Regions from separate parts of the Bradyrhizobium sp. CIAT3101 genome, predicted to be linked through region 1. Evidence: predicted binding sites of a transcription regulator. Region 1 holds the regulator's gene; each other region holds the start of a gene.
What was found. Region 1 encodes PhoB, which activates phosphate uptake and scavenging genes when phosphate is short. Its sites were predicted from a motif close to TGTCATNNANCTGTCAT; they were not measured.
Positions count from the first base shown of each region.

Region 2: the regulator PhoB is predicted to act here: its motif matches at 2,552-2,568, upstream of QA645_RS02245 (DUF2794 domain-containing protein).
Region 3: the regulator PhoB is predicted to act here: its motif matches at 1,991-2,007, upstream of QA645_RS15025 (YbhN family protein).

Region 1 is NZ_CP121634.1:9,081,041-9,085,192, reverse strand. Features, by position in the region: gene pstA (phosphate ABC transporter permease PstA) at 1-42, shown strand, start outside; gene pstB (phosphate ABC transporter ATP-binding protein PstB) at 39-860, shown strand; gene phoU (phosphate signaling complex protein PhoU) at 872-1,588, shown strand; gene phoB (phosphate regulon transcriptional regulator PhoB) at 1,611-2,318, shown strand; gene QA645_RS42060 (GcrA family cell cycle regulator) at 2,421-2,933, opposite strand; gene QA645_RS42055 (aspartate aminotransferase family protein) at 3,387-4,152, shown strand, end outside.
Region 2 is NZ_CP121634.1:494,287-498,438, forward strand. Features, by position in the region: gene acnA (aconitate hydratase AcnA) at 1-1,021, shown strand, start outside; gene QA645_RS02240 (DUF1223 domain-containing protein) at 1,239-2,018, shown strand; gene QA645_RS02245 (DUF2794 domain-containing protein) at 2,633-3,004, shown strand; gene QA645_RS02250 (GNAT family N-acetyltransferase) at 3,106-3,636, opposite strand; gene QA645_RS02255 (Bax inhibitor-1/YccA family protein) at 3,873-4,152, opposite strand, start outside.
Region 3 is NZ_CP121634.1:3,225,359-3,229,510, reverse strand. Features, by position in the region: gene QA645_RS15035 (MFS transporter) at 1-1,111, opposite strand, end outside; gene QA645_RS15030 (ferritin-like domain-containing protein) at 1,244-1,750, opposite strand; gene QA645_RS15025 (YbhN family protein) at 2,179-3,261, shown strand; gene QA645_RS15020 (hypothetical protein) at 3,360-4,152, shown strand, end outside.

The DNA of each region.
Region 1 (4,152 bases):
ATTGGCGCGCGCATCCTGAGCGCCGAGAGGACCGCAAAATGAGCGAAATGTCTGTTTCCGTCAGTACGCCCGCCGTTCATCCCGGCTCGCAGCCTCTGCCTGAAGCCCCGGCCAAGGTAACGGTGCGCAACCTCAACTTCTATTACGGCGAGCACCACGCGCTGAAGAACATCAATCTGGCGCTCGGCACCAACCGCGTCACGGCGTTCATCGGACCGTCGGGCTGCGGCAAGTCGACCCTGCTGCGCATCTTCAACCGGATGTACGACCTCTATCCGGGCCAGCGCGTCTCCGGTCAGCTGATGCTCGACCAGACCAACATCCTCGATCCCAAGCTCGACCTCAATCTGCTGCGCGCCCGCGTCGGCATGGTGTTCCAGAAGCCGACGCCGTTCCCGATGACGATCTACGAGAACATCGCCTTCGGCATCCGTCTCTACGAGAAGATCTCGAAGTCGGAGATGGACGATCGCGTCGAGAAGGCCCTGCGCGGCGGCGCGCTGTGGAACGAGGTCAAGGACAAGCTGAACGCCTCCGGCCTGTCGCTCTCCGGCGGCCAGCAGCAGCGCCTCTGCATTGCCCGCACCGTCGCGGTGCGGCCCGAGGTGATCCTGTTCGACGAGCCCTGCTCGGCGCTCGATCCGATCTCGACCGCGAAGGTCGAGGAGCTGATCCAGGAGCTGTCCGAGAATTACACGATCGCGATCGTGACCCACAACATGCAGCAAGCGGCTCGCGTCTCCGACAAGACCGCCTTCATGTATCTCGGCGAGTTGATCGAGTTCGACGACACCAGCAAGATCTTCACGTCGCCGTCCGACCGGCGCACGCAGGATTACATTACCGGCCGGTTCGGCTGAGGAGACAGGACATGGGTTCTGAACATACCGCAAAGGCCTTCGACACCGACCTCCAGGAGCTCACGCGCCTGGTCGCCGAGATGGGCGGCATCGCCGAGCGCATGATCGTCGATTCCGTCGACGCGCTGATCCGCCGTGATATCGCGCTCGGCCAGCGCGTCGTCACCATCGACGCCGAGCTCGACGCGCTGCAGAAGAAGATCGAGGAACGCGCCGTGCTCACGATCGCGCGCCGCCAGCCGATGGCGGTGGATCTGCGCGAAATCGTCGGCGCCATGCGCGTCGCGACCGATCTCGAACGCATCGGCGACCTCGCCAAGAACATGGGCAAGCGCGTCGCGGCGCTGGAGACGGATTTCCATCCGCTCAAGCTGTTCCGCGGCCTCGAGCACATGACCGACCTCGTGCAGCAGCAGGTCAAGTCGGTGCTGGACGCATATGCCGCGCACGATCTGCCGGCGGCGATGGCGGTGTGGAAGGGCGACGAGGAAGTCGACGCCATCTGCACCTCGCTGTTCCGCGAGCTCCTCACCTATATGATGGAGGACCCGCGCAACATCTCGTTCTGCATCCATCTGATGTTCTGCGCCAAGAACATCGAGCGGATCGGCGACCACGCCACCAACATTGCCGAGACCGTGTTCTACATGATCGAAGGCCAGGCCATCACCGACAAGCGACCGAAGGGCGACATGACGACCTTCGCCACCACGGTCCCCAATACTTGAATCCTTAAGGAGCGACGACCCAATGGGCGCACGCATTATGGTGGTTGAAGACGAGGAAGCTCTCACCGAGCTCCTCCGCTACAACCTCGAGGGCGACGGCTATGACGTCGAGACGGTGATGCGCGGCGACGACGCCGACACCCGCCTCAAGGAGCACATCCCCGATCTGATCGTGCTCGACTGGATGCTGCCGGGGCTTTCCGGCATCGAGCTGTGCCGCCGGCTGCGGACGCGGTCCGACACCAAGCAGCTGCCGATCATCATGCTCACCGCGCGCGGCGAGGAGAGCGAGCGGGTGCGGGGCCTTGCGACCGGCGCCGACGACTACATCGTCAAGCCGTTCTCGGTGCCCGAGCTGCTGGCCCGCGTGAAGGGTCTGCTGCGGCGCGCAAGTCCCGAGCGGCTCGCAACCGTGCTCGCTTTCGGTGACATCGAGCTCGATCGCGAAAAGCGCCGCGTGGCGCGCTCGGGCCGGCCGATCGATCTCGGCCCCACCGAATATCGCCTGCTGGAGTTTTTCCTGGAGCACCCCGGTCGCGTGTTCTCGCGCGAGCAGCTGCTCGACAGCGTCTGGGGCCGCGACATCTATATCGACGAGCGCACCGTCGACGTGCATATCGGTCGCCTGCGCAAGCTGCTCAATCTTGGTCGCGAGCAGGATCCGATCCGCACGGTGCGCGGTGCGGGCTATGCGCTCGATGACCGGTTTGCAAAGGCCGAGCAGGCCTAAGGCTCTTGCAAGCAGACAAAATAAAAAGCGCGCTGGATGGCGCGCTTTTTTATTTCCCCGGTCGTCCCGGCCTTGTGCCGGGACGAGATTACCTGGATGCGCTTACCGCGTGCCAGGCTTCGCCGGCGCCCGCCGCCGATCCGCTGCCGGCTGATACGCCACCCGCGAGTGCTGGGCGCAGTAGGGCAGGCCGGAGAGCGCCTTGCCGCCGCAGAAGAAGAAATCCGGGCTCGAGGGATCGCCGACCGGCCAGTGGCAGGTCGCCTCGTTCAATTCGAGCAGCGACAGCCGCTGGCTCATCGGCACCACGTTGTCGTAGGTGACCGGTTCAGCCTCGACTTCGACCTCGAAGGCCTGCGCCAGCGCGGTATTGCCACGCGCGATGGGCCTGCTCACCCGCATCATGTGCTGCGCCGGACGCGCCTTGCGCGGCCGCGGAGCTGCCGAAGACGGGCTCTTGGCGCGGCCCGACAGGCCGAGCCTGTGCACCTTGCCGATCACGGCGTTGCGGGTGACATTCCCAAGCTCAGCGGCGATCTGGCTGGCCGAAAGTCCGGCCTCCCAGAGCTTTTTCAACTGCTCGACGCGATCGTCGGACCAGGTCAAAACCGTCATTGTAACCTTTCCTTCGCCGCGCGCCTGCCATCCTGGGGCGGCACGACGAATGCCTAAGCTTCGAAAAACCCGTGCCGCCAGAATCCCTTAAGGTTCGCCGGGCGCAATGAGCCGCCCGAACGTTTACGCCGGTACATGAGGACTTTTGGGATCAGAACCGCTGCACGAGATGTCGTATCTGACAAGGCAAACGCTACAATATGGCGTGACTCACGCGCAAGAGTCCGACGACTCGCTTCCACATGTTCCGTGGCCAAAAACCCGCAAATCCGGCACCGCAAGACTACGGAATCAGCGTTTCGCGGGGCTTTCCGGGCGGCATTGACACCATTGGTGCCAGGCATAAGATGGCGATGCGTGCCGCCCTTAAAAGGCGGCACGTTTCGTTTTCCGGACCAATGATGCGCTGCGCAACGCACGCTCAGGCCGTCCGAAACATCCAAAGAGACCATCATGACCAACAGCGTAGCACCGCATTTGCTCCCCGTTTTCGCCAGGGCCGACATCGGTTTTGAGCGCGGTGAAGGCGTCTGGTTGATCGCGACCAATGGCGATCGCTATCTCGATTTCACCTCGGGCGTTGCAGTGAATGCGCTCGGCCATGCCCATCCCGTGCTGGTCAAGGCGCTGCAGGAGCAGGCGACAAAACTCTGGCACATGTCGAACCTGTTCCAGAGCCCGGATGGCGAGAAGCTCGCGGCGCGTCTCTGCAACGAGAGTTTTGCCGACTTCGTGTTCTTCTGTAATTCCGGCGCCGAAGCGCTGGAGGGCGTGATCAAGCTGGTCCGCCACCATCACTTCTCCAAGGGGCATCCGGAGCGCTACCGCATCATCACCTTCGAAGGCGCCTTCCACGGTCGGACGCTGGCGACGCTGGCCGCGACCGGCTCGGCAAAATATCTCGAAGGTTTTGGCCCGCCGATGGACGGTTTCGACCAGATCCCGCATGGCGACATCGAGGCCGTGAAGAAGGCGATCGGTCCGCAGACCGCCGGTATCCTGATCGAGCCGATCCAGGGCGAGGGTGGCGTGCGTTCGGCGCCTCCCGGCTTCCTCAAGGCGCTGCGCCAGCTCTGCGACGAGAAGGGCCTGCTGCTCGCCTTCGATGAAGTGCAGACCGGCATGGGCCGCACCGGCGATCTCTTCGCCCATCGGCGCACCGGCGTCACGCCTGACGTGATGTCGCTGGCGAAGGCGCTCGGCGGCGGCTTCCCGATCG
Region 2 (4,152 bases), 780 kb from region 1:
GCTCGCCGGCAGCGTCACCAAGAACCTTGCCGTCGAGCCGCTCGGCGAAGGCAAGGACGGCAAGCCGGTGTACCTCAAGGACATCTGGCCGACGACGAAGGAGATCAACGCTTTCATGAAGAAGTTCGTGACCGCGTCGATCTTCAAGAAGAAGTATGCCGACGTGTTCAAGGGCGACACCAACTGGCGCAAGATCAAGACGGTCGAGAGCGAGACCTATCGCTGGAACATGTCGTCGACCTATGTGCAGAACCCGCCCTATTTCGACGGCATGAAGAAGGAGCCGGAGCCCGTCACCGATATCGTCGAGGCGCGCATCCTCGCCATGTTCGGCGACAAGATCACCACCGACCACATCTCGCCGGCCGGTTCGATCAAGCTCACCTCGCCTGCTGGCAAATATCTCAGCGAGCACCAGGTGCGTCCCGCCGACTTCAACCAGTACGGCACGCGTCGCGGCAACCATGAAGTCATGATGCGCGGCACCTTCGCCAACATCCGCATCAAGAACTTCATGCTGAAGGGCGCGGATGGAAACATTCCGGAAGGCGGTCTCACCAAGCACTGGCCCGACGGCGAGCAGATGTCGATCTACGACGCCGCGATGAAGTACCAGCAGGAGCAGGTGCCGCTGGTGGTGTTCGCGGGCGCCGAATACGGCAACGGCTCGTCGCGCGACTGGGCCGCGAAGGGCACGCGTCTTCTCGGCGTTCGCGCCGTGATCTGCCAGAGCTTCGAGCGCATCCATCGCTCCAACCTGGTCGGCATGGGCGTGCTGCCGCTGACCTTCGAGGACGGCACCTCCTGGTCGTCGCTCGGCCTGAAGGGCGACGAGAAGGTCACGCTGCGTGGCCTGGTCGGCGACCTGAAGCCGCGCCAGAAGCTGACCGCGGAAATCGTCTCCGGCGACGGTTCGTTGCAGCGCGTTTCGCTGCTTTGCCGCATCGATACGCTGGACGAGCTCGATTACTACCGGAACGGCGGTATCCTGCACTATGTGCTGCGCAAGCTCGCGGCCTAAGCGCGAATTTGTGAACGGTGGCTCACCGCGACGTGAGTAGAAGGTTAAACGAAGGCGGCCTATCACAAGGCCGCCTTTGTACGTTTGCGGCATGTTTCAGATGGGCCCGCCCGGCGAACAGTTCGCATCGGACGGTTGAATGTGCCGCGCCCGTAAGATTACGGTGACCATCAGGCGATAGGATATCCCTCCCCGACGACGAGATGTGACGTTCGACATGACTGGAATGATGGCTTCTCATTTGGTTTCGCGATGGTCCGGCGCACTTTGGTCGGGAGCGCTCGGCATCTGCGCAATCGTCGCTGTCATCCGTCCCGCCCAGGCCGATCCCCGCGCCGTGGTCGAGCTCTTCACGTCGCAGGGCTGCTCGTCCTGCCCGCCCGCCGACAAGGTCATCGGCGACCTCGCCAAGGATCCTTCGATCATCGCGCTGAGCATGCCGATCGACTATTGGGACTATCTCGGCTGGAAGGACACGCTGGCGGATTCACGTTTCTCGGCGCGGCAGCGCGCCTATTCACGCATGCGCGGTGACCGCGAGGTCTACACGCCGCAGGTCGTGGTCAACGGCGCCACCCACGTCATCGGCAGCGATCGCGCCGGCATCGAAAGCGCGATCGGCAAGACCGACGCGGGCACAGGCGTGATGAGCGTGCCGGTGACGATGTCGCTGGCAGGCAAACAGATCAACGTGTCGGTGGCGGCGAGCAAGGAGCCGGCGATCTCGCACGGCGAGGTCTGGATCTGCTCGATTGCGAAGTCGGTGCCGATCGAAATCAGCCGCGGCGAAAATCGCGGTCAGCAGATCACCTACCACAACGTCGTGCGCAATCTGCTCAAGGTCGGCGACTGGAACGGACATCCGGAAAGCTGGACGGTCCCGCTGGAGAATCTCACCTCGCGCGATGGCGTCGACGGCGCGGTGGTCTATGTCCAGGACGGCAGCCGCGAGAAGCCCGGTGCGATGCTGGGCGCGGCGTACACGTCGCTGCACTGAAGCGCGCTTCGAACTTCTTCCTGATATACGATCAGTCTAGCCCCTCATGGTGAGGAGCGCGCTCTTGCGCGCGTCTCGAACCATGCAGGCCCGCTGACGCATCTCGGGCCTCGATCCTTCGAGACGCCGCTTCGCGGCTCCTCAGGATGAGGGGAGAGTTTTTCCTGCGCACATGTTCGGAGAGAGGGAGTGCGTCGGCGGGAACACCCCGACACAAACAAAAAAGGACCAACTTGCGTTGGCCCTCCTTGTCGCGCGTACAGACCCGATCCTGTCCGACCCCGGGGGGCTGGGGGCTGAGGAATCCGGAACCGAAAGGACCGGGTCAACGCACACAAGTCTTTTCGCAATGCAGGGCGGCGGGCGATGGGCGGAAAAGCGGCGATCCTGTGATTCCTGCTAACGATCCCGTGACGGTTTGCCGCTGAGAAGTTCCACCGTTGCGTGTGTCATGATTCGCAACCCGGGCGAGCTGAGCAGCCGTCCCTCAAGAGGTCTTTCAAGAGGCCCTTGCGGTGGGGAACGGTTGGCGCAATCATGCAATTGTCATGATCCGCGGCTCCGGGGACGGTCTTCGCGGAGGCGGGTCGTGCTGATGCGACAGGAGGCGCTGCATGAGTTTGACGCCGGAGGATGCCGATCCGAGCGAGCAGCGCGCAGTGGCGCGCCCCGCCGCTGCGAACGCCCAGCCGAACCGGGTGACGTTCAACCGGCTCGAGCTGAACCGAATTCTCAATCTCTATGGCCGCATGGTGGCCGACGGCGAGTGGCGCGACTATGCCATCGACTTCCTGAAGGACCGTGCGGTGTTCTCGGTCTATCGCCGCGCCTCCGAAGTGCCGATCTATCGCATCGAGAAGGATCCGCGGCTGGCCCGCAAGCAGGGCATGTACAGCGTGATCACGGCGACCGGCCTGATCCTGCGCCGCGGCCACGAGCTCGACCGCGTGCTGCTGGTGATCGACCGGAAGCTGGCGGTGGTCTGACCACACGATCAGTGCCGTAGGGTGCGCAAAGCGCCGTGCCCACCCTCTTTCTCTATCGCCACAGATCGTGGGCACGCTTCGCTTTGCCCACCCTACGAGACCTACTTCCCCGGCACCGTCTTCGCGCCCTCGCCCAGATCGCGCTGCATCATCACCGTATCCAGCCAGCGGCCGAATTTCAGGCCGACATTCGGATGCGTGCCGATCATCTTGAAGCCGCCCCTGGTGTGCACGCCGATCGAGCCGGCATTGGCGGAATCGCCGATCACCGCGATCATCTGGCGGAAGCCGCGCCCCTCGCATTCGGTGATCAGCCGCTCCAGCAGCATCGAGCCGATGCCGCGGCGATGGAAGGAGGGGTCGAGATAGATCGAGTTCTCGACCGTGAAGCGATAGGCCGGGCGGGGCCGGTAGGCGCCCGCATAGGCGTAGCCGGCGACGCGGCCGTCGAGGATGGCGACGAAATAGGGATAGCCGCCGTCGACCAGCGCGCGGTAGCGCCGCGTCATCTCGGCGAGGTCGGGCGGTTCCAGCTCGAACGTCGCGGTGCCCTCGCGGACGGCCTGCTGATAGATGGCGGTGATGGCGGGGAGGTCGGCCTCGGTGGTGGGCCTGATTTCGGGTGCGGACATGGGGGAAGATTAGAGCGTTCCCGCCACGGCTGGAAGGGGCAGGGATGCTTCCTTACCCCTCATTGCGAGCGCAGCGAAGCAATCCAGAAATGCGTCCGCGTCGGGGCTCTGGATTGCCTCCGTCTTCGCCAAAGGCTTTTGCGGACAAGTCGTCGCTGGCATCGACGAGAGCCAGGCCCAAACAAAAACCCCGGCCTTTCGGCCGGGGTTCGTGTCCGTTCTCTCGGGTCTGGCGCTTAGTCGCGCTGGCCGAGGAGCTGCAGCAGCAGCGTGAACAGGTTGATGAAGTTCAAGTACAGCGACAGCGCACCGGAGATCGCCGCACGCTCGGCGATGTCACCGCCGGCCGAGGCGTAGCCGTAGATGTAGTCGTTCTTCAGGCGCTGCGTATCCCAGGCGGTGAGGCCCGCGAACACGAGGACGCCGACCACCGACACGATGAACTGCAACGCCGTGCTGGCCAGGAACAGGTTGACCAGGCTCGCGATGATGATGCCGATCAGGCCCATGAACAGG
Region 3 (4,152 bases), 3.5 Mb from region 1:
TCGTCTCCGGCTCGATCCAGAGCAGACCAAGACAGCCAAGCGCCGAGATACAGGCGCCGACAACGATGGTCGGGCACGGGCCGATGCGCTCGGCGAGGCGCGGCGCCAGCAGATTGACCGGCAACACCGCGCTCATCATCGGTACGAAGGCGAGCCCGGTCCACCAGGCCGACAGGCCGTTGATCCGCTGGAAGTAGAGACTGAGCACAAAGATCAGGCCGTAGATCGCGATATTGACGAGCAGGCCGACGACCGTGGTCAGGGTAAACAGCCGATGACTGAACAAGGACAACGGAAGCATCGGTTGCTCCGTGCGGCTCTCGCGCCAGACGAACAGCGTCGCGAAGACGGCGGCCGCCGCGAAGGCCGAAAGCACGAGCGGATGCTCCCAGCCAAGCACGCCGCCCTCGATGATCGCGCCGGCGAGCGCCCCCAGCGCGCCGATCGCGGCGAGCTGGCCAGGCAGATCGATCTCGCGCGAACGCGCCCGCGTGGTCTCTGTCGCATAGCGCCAGCTCAGCCACAGACCGGCGAGGCCGATCGGCAGATTGACGAGGAAGATCGCCCGCCAGCCGACCAGCGTGATCAGCGCGCCGCCGACGAAGGGACCGGCGGTCAGCGCCAGGCTTGCGCCCGCCGCCCAGACCGCGACGGCACGGCCGCGCGCGCGGTCGTCCGTATAGGCATGACTGAGCAACGCCAGCGAATTCGGCACCAGGATCGCCGCCGCCAGCCCCTGGACCAGCCGCGCGCCGATCAGCACGACGGCGTTGGGCGACAGCGCGCAGGCGAGCGAGGCCGCGGTGAAGATCGCGAACCCCGCCATGAAGATGCGCTTGGCGCCGATCCGGTCGCCGAGTGCGCCGGCCGTAAGGATGAAGGCGGCAAAGGCGATGGTGTAGGCGCTCACCACCCATTGCAGCTCGGCAACGCCGCCGCCGAGCGTTTTGCTCATCGCATCGAGCGCGGTGTTGACGATGGTGACGTCGAGCTGCACCACGCCGTAGCCGAGGCTCATCGCCGCCAGCGTCAGCGAGGTCGCAAGGCGCGAAGCGGTGCGCGTGGCATCCTTCGCGCCGAAGGTTTCATATTTGATGGTGTTGGCTCGCATGCTGCCACCTCGATTGCAGCCCCATGCGACATATACGCCTCCGGCCCGCCATCATGTTTCGACAATGACCGAATGATGGATGCGCGAGCGCCGCGCGGACGACCGCGCGGCGCTTTTGCGGCTAGGCCGGCGTTAGCTCGCGGCCCGCAGGTTCACCTTGCTCTCGGCAAGCGTCGTCAGTTTCTTGTCGGTCGCCTTCTCTTCCTCGAGCGTTTTGGCCAGCACGGCAGCACAGTCGCTGCGACCGAGCTGCTTGGCCCAGGCGATCAGGCTGCCGTAACGGACGATCTCGTAATGCTCGGCGGCCTGCGCCGCGTTGATCAGCGCGGCGTCGAGCACCGCCTTGTCCGCGACCTCGCCGGCGGTCTCGTCGGCCTCCTCGATGATGCCGTCGATCGCCGGGCAGTCGACCGCCTTCACCTGGGCACCATGCATCTTGAACACTTCCTCGAGCCGCGTGACGTGCTGCCTGGTTTCTTCGAGGTGCGTCAAAAAGCCCTGCTTCAGCTGCGGATCGGTCGCCTTATTTGCCATTTTCGGCAGCGCCTTGGTGAGCTGCTGCTCGGCGTAATAGATGTCCTGTAGCTGATGCACGAACAGGTCGTTCATGGTCTTGATGTCTTTTGTGAACAGTCCCATCGTTCCGATCCTCGCAGGTTTCGGGAACACGGCAGCACCGGCCTGCACGAGAAGCCTGTGTTTTGCCGTGTTCGATTGCTGATGGGGCGCTAACCGATCCGCAGCAGCGTCGTTCCAAAAAATGCCCGGATCGTTTGCTTCGGAACAACGCTTGCGACCGCAGGATTTGAAACCATCTGAACATGCGGGTGCACGACGCAGGGTCGCTCCCTCGACTCATATGCTTAACGCGCGCGCCATGTGAACCACTTATGACAAAAACAGCCGGTCCGGCGCAGAACCAGTCGTTGTCAAGGGCTGCACAAGTCGCTGTTTTTGCCTTAAATGAGCTACATCATGCCTAGCGATCGACGCCCATTTCGGGCAGTGATCGCAACCGACCGGCCAATGTCTGGCCCGGTCGGTCTTGCCCCCCGCCGGGAGGATGAATGCACGGACTGCTGCCCGCGCTGAAACGCGGCTTCAAGAAATGGATCGGCTGGCGACGGCTCGGTATTGCCGCAAGCGTGATGATCATCGCCTTCGCGGTCACCACGCTGCTGCGGACCCTCAAGGGCATCGATACCGGCGTCATCCTGACCGCTTTGACCGATATTCCGCGCGGACATATCGGTCTGGCCGCGATCTGCGTGTTCTTCGCGTTCTGTACGCTGACGTTCTACGACTTTTTTGCACTGCGAACGATCGGCAAGAAGCACGTGCCCTACCGCATCGCAGCGCTGTCGAGCTTCACGTCCTATTCGATCGGCCACAACATCGGCGCCACCGTGTTCACGGGCGGCGCGATCCGTTTCCGGATTTACTCGGACTACGGGCTGAATGCGATCGACGTCGCCAAGATCTGTTTCCTCTCCGGCCTGACCTTCTGGCTCGGTAACATCTTCGTGCTCTCGATCGGCATGACCATCCACCCGGATGCGGCCTCCTACATGGATCAGCTGCCGTCGTCGATCAATCGGCTGATCGCGCTCGGCGGCCTCGCCTCGATCGCCGCCTATCTGGTCTGGCTCTGCATGGGCGACAAACGCCGCGAGCTCGGCCAGAAGGGCTGGAAGGTCGTGCTGCCGTCGGCGCCGCTGACGCTGGTGCAGATCCTGATCGGTGTGGTCGATCTCGGCTTCTGCGCGCTTGCGATGTACCTGCTGATGCCGGCCAATCCGCCGATCGACTTCCTGTCGCTCGCCGTGGTGTTCATCCTGGCGACGCTGCTGGGCTTTGCCAGCCACGCCCCGGGCTCGATCGGCGTGTTCGACGCCGCCATGCTGGTGGCACTGCCCGAATTCGGCCGCGAGCAACTGCTGGCAACCCTGCTCGTGTTCCGCATCCTCTATTTCGTGATCCCGTTCGGCCTCGCCATCTCCATTATGGGCACCCGCGAGCTCTGGATGAACGTCGTCCGGCCCTGGCAGGAGCGGCGGCGGCTGGCGGAAGCCTGCGCGCAGGCCAACCTGCCCAATCAGGTGACGCCGATGGAGCGCGAGCGATTGGTGCGCCAGGCCAGCAAGCGATAAGGCACGCCCGAGCCCGTAGGAGCCTCAGACAAAGGTTGCGGGGCGGAGAGTGATGCTCTCTTATTTCCGCCTCAACTTTGCCGTTGAAGACGCGGGCCATGATCCCTATTTCCCTACGCCGTTTGCTCTCGAGCGCCTTGCTGCTGGCCGGGCTCCTCACCGTTTTGCCGCTTCCGCGCGCCGTCGCGCAGGATGCCGGCGCCATGCAGATCACCTGGGAGGTCCGCAACCGCTTCCGCCTGTTCCGCGAGGAGCGCGACTTCCTGCTGCATGTCGAGAATGCGCGTAACCGCAGCATCCTCGCCGCCGAGCAGTCGCTGGAGCTGCAGAGCGAGGGCCGCGGCTGGGCCCGCAACATGGTCAACCGCCTCTGCATCGATCTCCAGGGCCGGGTCAACCAGCCCTGCACGCGCGACAACGTCAAAGAGAACTACATCACCCCGATCGACCACCCCATCACCGTGCGCCTTGCCGGCGCGGTGCCGGTCGGCGCCACCTGCGCGTGGACGTTCGACGACGGCGACGGACCGCAGACCTCGACCTTCGACTGCGCCGAACCGGTCAATCTGCGGGTCCGCTATGGCAAGCAGACGGTGGCGAGCGTCGACGTCTCCTCCGGCTCCGATCCGAGCCAGCGCATCCAGACCGAGATCCAGGTCCGCGACATCTTCATCGCCGGCCTTGGCGACAGCATTGCCTCCGGCGAGGGCAATCCGGACCGGCCGCTGGCGCTGTCGGACGAGGGGTTTTGCTTCCGCTCCTATCTCGGCACCGCCGGCGGACAGTATTACCGGCCGAGCCGCGCCGGCTTCAAGGGCGGTCGCGCCTGCGAGGCACCGGATACGCTTGCCAATTGGCAGCACTACAGCGCGCTCTGGCTCAACTCGCCCT